DNA from 2 places in the Pseudomonas sp. ASL7 genome. Region 2 is predicted to be linked to the other one. Evidence: predicted binding sites of a transcription regulator. Region 2 holds the regulator's gene; the other holds the start of a gene.
What was found. The regulator FliA, encoded in region 2, starts transcription of late flagellar genes. The targets are predictions, from matches to a motif close to CTAAAGTTTNNNNNNNNNNNGCCGNTAA.
Positions count from the first base shown of each region.

Region 1: the regulator FliA is predicted to act here: its motif matches at 2,056-2,083, upstream of AC1MDT_RS23695 (methyl-accepting chemotaxis protein).

Region 1 covers NZ_CM155279.1:5,104,925-5,108,673, reverse strand. The annotation lists gene tatB (Sec-independent protein translocase protein TatB) at 4-453, shown strand; gene tatC (twin-arginine translocase subunit TatC) at 450-1,244, shown strand; gene AC1MDT_RS23700 (16S rRNA (uracil(1498)-N(3))-methyltransferase) at 1,241-1,948, shown strand; gene AC1MDT_RS23695 (methyl-accepting chemotaxis protein) at 2,125-3,749, shown strand, end outside.
Region 2 covers NZ_CM155279.1:163,165-166,913, forward strand. The annotation lists gene flhF (flagellar biosynthesis GTPase FlhF) at 1-1,324, shown strand, start outside; gene fleN (flagellar synthesis regulator FleN) at 1,441-2,271, shown strand; gene fliA (RNA polymerase sigma factor FliA) at 2,268-3,008, shown strand; gene AC1MDT_RS00770 (chemotaxis response regulator CheY) at 3,176-3,547, shown strand; gene AC1MDT_RS00775 (protein phosphatase CheZ) at 3,570-3,749, shown strand, end outside.

The DNA of each region.
Region 1 (3,749 bases), 1.4 Mb from region 2:
CTAATGTTTGGTATCAGCTTCTCTGAACTGCTGCTCGTCGGCCTCGTTGCCCTGCTAGTGCTGGGCCCCGAGCGTCTGCCGGGTGCTGCGCGCACCGCCGGCCTTTGGATCGGGCGTCTGAAGCGCAGTTTCAACGCAATCAAACAGGAAGTTGAACGTGAAATAGGTGCCGACGAGATTCGTCGGCAACTGCATAACGAGCACATCCTGTCTTTGGAGCAGGAGGCGCGGAAGATCTTCTCGCCGACTCAGCAGGAAGCCACACCGGTCCAAACGGTCGAACCGGTGGCGGAGCAGGCAATTCATGCTCCAGCCGCCGAGCCTGCGCCTGTTGTAGCCGCTGCGCAGCCTGTACCCGCTGCTGCTACGACGCCGGTTGAACCTGCTACACCTGCGGCTGCGCCTGTTGCGCCGGCCCCTAACGACCCAACATTGCCGCCGCGAGCCCCATGAGCGATCTCCCTGAAAACGACCAGCACATGCCGCTGGTTTCGCACCTCACCGAGTTGCGTACCCGCCTGCTGCGCTGTGTAGCGGCGATTTTCATCATCTTCGCCGGGTTGTTCGCTTTCACCCAGCAGATCTACACCTTCGTCTCCACGCCACTGCGTGCCTACTTGCCGGCCGGCGCGACGATGATCGCCACCGACGTGTCGTCGCCGTTCCTGACGCCACTGAAGTTGACCATGATGGTCTCGCTGTTCCTGGCGATTCCGGTGATCCTGCATCAAATCTGGGGCTTCATCGCACCGGGCCTGTACAAGCATGAGAAGCGCATTGCGGTGCCATTGCTGATATCCAGCATCGCGCTGTTCTACACCGGCATGGCGTTCGCCTATTACCTGGTGTTCCCGCTGATCTTCAAATTCTTCGCCTCCGCCACCCCGGCCGGCGTGGAAATGATGACCGACATCACCAGTTACCTCGATTTCGTCATGACGCTGTTTTTTGCCTTCGGCGTGGCGTTCGAAATACCGGTGGCCGTGGTGCTGCTGGTGTGGATTGGCGTGGTCGATGTCAAATACCTGAAAAAAATCCGCCCCTATGTAGTGATCGGTTGCTTTGTGGTCGGCATGATCCTGACGCCTCCGGACATCTTCTCGCAGACCTTGCTGGCCGTCCCGATGTGGCTGCTGTTTGAAATTGGCGTGCTGTTCGGCGGCTTGATCAGCAAACGCGGTGAACACCCGGATGACCAACCGGCCGACGATCACAACGACCAGCCGCCAGCGACCCAGCCGTGAATGTGTTGCTCCTGGAAGAGGCCGACTTCATTGCGGCCGACAGGGTCATCCTGCGCGATCGCCGGTTGACCCACATGCAGGAGGTTCACCGTTCGGTTGTTGGCGATAGCCTGCGAGTCGGACGTATTGGCGGACTGATGGGCACTGCCCAATTGCTGCGCCTGGAGGCCGATGAAGCCGAGTTGTGCGTCACACTCGACCAACCGCCACCGGCCAAGCTGCCGCTGACCCTGGTCCTGGCCCTGCCAAGGCCGAAAATGCTGCGCAGGGTGTTTCAGACCGTAGCGGCCATGGGTGTGCCGCGCATCGTGCTGGTGAACAGCTATCGCGTCGAGAAGAGCTTCTGGCAAACCCCGTTTCTCGAACCCGAGGCCATCCGCGAGCAGCTGATTCTCGGCCTCGAACAGGCGCGGGACAGCGTGCTGCCGGACATCGTCATCGAAAAGCGTTTCAAACCCTTCGTGGAAGACCGTCTGCCAGCGATTACCGAAGGCACTCTCGGCCTGGTCGGCCACCCCGGCAATTACCCGCCCTGCCCTCGCGGCCTGGACGAACCGGTGACCCTGGCCATCGGCCCGGAAGGTGGCTGGATCCCCTACGAGATCGACCTGCTGGGCAAGGCCGGCCTGCAACCGGTGCAACTCGGCGAGCGCATCCTGCGGGTCGAAACCGCGGTCACTGCACTCCTGGCCCGCCTCTTCTAACACCGCACAACCCTGTAGGAGCGAGCTCGCTCGCGAAAAACTTGAGGCAACGCGGTTATTCAGGAAGGACGCGTTATCGTTAACGTCCTTCGCGAGCAAGCTCGCTCCTACAGAATGTCGCCGCCCAGCCGATACACTTCCCATAAAACCAATGTTTGGTCCGAGGGAGATGCAGCATGTACGGATGGCTAGCCGGGAATCTGGGAAACATCAGCGTCAATCGCAAACTGGGTATCGGTTTTGGCCTGGTGCTGCTTTTAACCTTGTTGATCACCTTCACCGGCTGGACCGGCCTGAATGGCGTGATCAATCGCGGCGACAAGCTGGGCTTCATTTCCAGCGTCAACGAGCTGACCAAAGACCTGCGCATCGCCCGCCTCAATTACGAAATGCGTCGCGGCGAACAGGGCCCCGGCGCCGTCAACGATCTGCTCGGCCAACTCGATGCAGGCCTGCAAACCGCCCGCAAGATGATCGAGCAACCCGCCGACGTGGCGAAGATCGACCAGCAACTGGCCGCCGTCGCTCAGTACAGACAAGCCTTTAGCGCCTTGATCCAGGCCGGTGCGAACCGCGAAGATGCTCGCAACAAACTCGGCGCTACCGCCGATAACGCAGTGGCACGCGTGGCTGAGGTCGAGAAAGCCATGCTGCAAGGCGACAGCGTCGCCCAGTTCAACAGCGTGATCGACCTGAGCAAACTGATCCAGCAAGCGCGCTTCCAGGTCCGCGGCTACACCTACAGCGACAAGACCGAGGCCGAACAACCGGCGCTGGACGCCATCGACAACGCCCTGAAAAACCTCGAAAGCCTGCCGTCCAAACTGCCGGAACAGCATCTAGCCAACCTGCAACAGGCCACCGACTCGCTCAAGGCCTATCGCGCCGCTGTCAGCCAATTCCGCGATTCCCAGGTCGCGAACGCCGCCGCCCTCAAACGCATGGCCGAGCAAGGCGACATCCTGCTCGACGTCAGTAAAAAACTGATCGTCTCGCAAACCCTCGTTCGCGATACCAATGCCGCCAGCGCCCGGGATATGCTGCTGCTGGCCACGGCCCTGGCACTCGCTTTTGGCATGCTCGCCGCCTGGGCCATCACTCGCCAGATCGTGATCCCCCTCACCCAGACCCTCAAAGTCGCCGAGCGTGTCGCGGCGGGCGACCTCACCCACAACCTTGTCTCCGAACGCCGCGACGAACTCGGTCAGCTCCAGCGTGCCATGCAGGGCATGACCCTGGGCTTGCGTGAACTGATCGGCGGCATCAGCAATGGCGTTACGCAAATCGCCAGCGCCGCCGAAGAGTTGTCGGCAGTCACTGAGCAAACCAGCGCCGGGGTCAACAGCCAGAAAGTCGAGACCGACCAGGTGGCCACTGCGATGAACGAAATGACGGCCACCGTGCAAGAAGTCGCGCGCAACGCCGAAGAAGCTTCCGAAGCTGCCGTCGCCGCTGACCAGCAGGCCCGAGAAGGCGACAAAGTGGTAGGCGAAGCCATCGCCCAGATCGAACGCCTGGCGCTGGAAGTCGGCAACTCCACCGAAGCCATGGAGCACCTCAAGCACGAAAGCGACAAGATCGGCAGCGTGCTCGACGTGATCAAGTCCGTCGCCCAACAAACCAACCTGCTGGCCCTCAACGCCGCCATCGAAGCCGCGCGTGCCGGCGAAGCCGGCCGCGGTTTTGCGGTGGTGGCCGACGAAGTACGCAGCCTGGCCCAGCGCACCCAGAAGTCGACCGAAGAGATCGAAGAACTCATCGTCGGCTTGCAAACCGGCACCCAGCAGGTCGCAACCATCAT
Region 2 (3,749 bases):
AGTTAAGCGTTTTTTCGCCGCCGATATGCGTCAGGCCATGAAACTGGTTCGTGATGAGCTGGGCGCTGACGCCGCTATCATTGGCAATCGCCGGATCGCCGGTGGTGTCGAGTTGACGGCTGCCCTGGATTACAAGTTGTCGGCGCTGGCACCGCGTGTTCCGAACATGGAACTCGAAGACGAGCTGCGCAAGACCCAATCGCGGATCGTGACCGCCCAGGCCGAACTGAGCCTGCGAGGCGACGGCGAGAGCGACAATAGCACCAACCGCCAGTTGTTCGCCGGCCTGCCGCTGACCGCTGCCGAGCCATTGATCGAACCGACATACACCCAACCCCGTCGTCCTGCGCCGGCCCCTGCACCGGCCTCATCCGGTGTGGATCCTCGGGCGTTCGACTCGATGCGTTTCGAGCTCAATAGCCTGCGCGAGTTGATGGAAGTACAGCTTGGCTCCTTGGCGTGGAATCAGCTGCAAGGCAGCCGTCCGGCCCAGGCTAACCTCTGGCGTCGCCTGCAACGCATCGGCCTGTCCGGCCCGTTGTCGCGCGATTTGCTGGCGATGATTACCGACATTGAAGAGCCCCGCCAGGCCTGGCGCATGTTGCTGGCGTACCTGGCGCGAATGATCCTCACACCGGAGATCGAGCCTCTGGAAGAGGGCGGTGTGATTGCCATGGTCGGTCCTGCCGGTATGGGCAAGACCACCACCCTGGCCAAACTGGCCGCCCGCTACGTGCTCAAGTACGGCGCGCAAAACATCGCACTGGTGAGCATGGACAGCTACCGTATCGGTGCTCAGGAACAGCTCAAGACCCTCGGCCGGATCCTCAATGTGTCGGTGACACACGTCGACCCGGGCCAGTCGCTGGTTCAGGCGCTGGATCCATTGCTGCGCAAGCGCGTGGTGCTGATCGATACCGCCGGCCTTCAGGCCAGCGACCCGGCACTGCGCATGCAGCTCGAAAGCCTCGCGGGTCGTGGCATCAAATCGAAAAATTACCTGGTTCTGGCAACCACCAGCCAGAAACAGGTTCTAACGGCCGCTTATCACAGTTACAAGCGCTGCGGGCTGGCCGGGTGCATCCTGACTAAACTGGATGAAACGGCAAGTCTGGGCGAGGTGTTGAGCCTGGCCATCAGTCATGAATTGCCGGTGGCGTACCTGACCGATGGCCCACGGATCCCGGATGATTTGCATCTGCCGCGCCGTCATCAGTTGGTCAGTCGCGCCGTGAGTGTGCAAATGCAGGAAGAACCCAGCGAAGAAGCCATGGCTGACATGTTCGCTGATATTTACCACAGCCCGACCAAACAGGTCGGCTGAGGTAGTAATGAACAGTTTTTATACCTACATCGATGGTCTGCCATGCATTGTTCCATCTGTGAACGCGCAGCCAGTAATGTGGCCTCCGTCTATGCAAGACAAGGTAAAGAAATAACATGGGCAGCATGCATCCCGTACAGGTGATCGCGGTGACCGGCGGCAAAGGTGGCGTCGGCAAGACTAACGTGTCAGTGAATTTGTCACTGGCCCTGGCTGAACTCGGCCGTCGCGTCATGCTGTTGGACGCCGACCTGGGTTTGGCGAACGTCGACGTCCTGCTGGGACTGACACCCAAACGCACCCTGGCCGACGTGATCGAAGGCCGATGTGAGCTGCGCGACGTTCTGTTGCAGGGCCCTGGCGGCATCCGCATCGTCCCGGCTGCGTCCGGCACCCAGAGCATGGTTCATCTGAGCCCGGCTCAACACGCCGGCCTGATCCAGGCGTTCAGCGATATCGGCGACAACCTCGACGTATTGGTGATCGACACGGCCGCGGGCATTGGTGATTCGGTGGTCAGTTTCGTCCGCGCCGCGCAGGAAGTCCTGCTGGTGGTGTGCGATGAACCGACTTCGATCACGGACGCCTATGCACTGATCAAACTGCTTAACCGCGATTACGGCATGAACCGCTTCCGCGTCCTGGCCAACATGGCCCAGAGCCCGCAGGAAGGTCGCAATCTGTTCGCCAAGTTGACCAAGGTCACGGATCGCTTCCTCGACGTCGCCTTACAATACGTCGGTGCAGTGCCATACGACGAAAGCGTGCGCAAGGCCGTACAGAAGCAACGTGCCGTCTATGAGGCGTTCCCGCGTTCCAAGTGCTCTCTGGCGTTCAAGGCCATTGCGCAGAAGGTTGATACGTGGCCGCTGCCTGCCAATCCCCGCGGGCATCTGGAGTTTTTTGTCGAGCGCCTCGTGCAACAAACGGCAGGACCGGTTCTATGACAGCCAGCGGTTACAACTTCTACAAGAAGTCGGCACGTGACGCGCAGTACGAGCTGATCGAGCGTTACGCGCCACTGGTTAAACGCATTGCTTACCACTTGCTGGCCCGTCTGCCGGCCAGTGTCCAGGTCGAAGACCTGATCCAGGCCGGGATGATCGGTCTGCTGGAAGTATCGAACAAATACGACCCCAGCAAAGGCGCGAGTTTCGAGACGTACGCGGGCATTCGAATCCGCGGCGCAATGCTCGATGAAGTCCGCAAGGGGGATTGGGCGCCACGTTCGGTCCACCGCAATACCCGGATGGTCAGCGACGCAATTCGCTCGATTGAAGCTAAAACCGGTCGTGACGCTAAAGATCACGAAGTTGCGGCCGAACTCCAATTGAGTCTCGACGATTATTACGGGATTTTGAACGACACCCTGGGTAGCCGCTTATTCAGTTTCGACGATCTGTTGCAGGACGGCGAACACGAAGGGCTGCACGAGGATGGCGCAAGTGCTCATCTCGAGCCGTCACGCGATCTGGAAGATGAACGCTTCCAGGCGGCGCTGGCGGACGCGATTGCCAATTTGCCGGAGCGTGAGCGACTGGTGTTGGCGCTGTACTACGACGAAGAGCTGAATCTGAAGGAAATCGGTGAGGTCCTGGGGGTCAGTGAATCGCGGGTCAGCCAGTTACATAGCCAGTGCGCGGCCCGTTTACGGGGGCGTTTGGGGGAGTGGCGAGCGCGCTGAAGGCAGTGTGGGGACACTGCGAACGTGGCTGGTGTGGTGTTGAACTGCGCCGGTCTCGATCTGTTGTGCTCCAGACAGTCATTGAGTGCTTTGCCAGATTGATTGAAATGGCGCGTCCAGGTGCTGGGCGCGTTTAAGACTGCTTGGAGGTCGAATTGGACAAGAACATGAAAATCCTCATCGTTGATGACTTCTCAACGATGCGGCGGATCATTAAAAACCTGTTGCGTGACCTTGGGTTCACCAACACGGTCGAGGCCGACGATGGCACCACTGCCATTCCGGTTCTTAACAGCGGGAGCATCGACTTTCTGGTAACGGACTGGAACATGCCTGGCATGACCGGTATCGATCTGCTGCGCCACGTGCGCGCCGATGAAAAGCTCAAGCACCTGCCGGTGCTGATGGTTACCGCTGAAGCCAAGCGCGAGCAGATCATCGAAGCGGCCCAGGCCGGCGTTAACGGCTATGTGGTCAAACCCTTCACGGCCCAGGCGTTGAAAGAAAAAATCGAGAAGATTTTCGAACGCATCGGTTGATGGACTGCGCCACGGGGGAGCTATGGAGCATAAAGAATCTTCACTGGGCGATTTTGAATCGACCCTGAAAAAACACGCGGTCGAATTGGTCGAGAGCCTTGAAAAAGGCAAATTCGGCGACGCTGTGCAATTGATCCATGAGCTCAATCAGACCCGTGACCGCGGCCTGTATCAGGAAGTGGGCAAGCTCACCCGGGAGCTG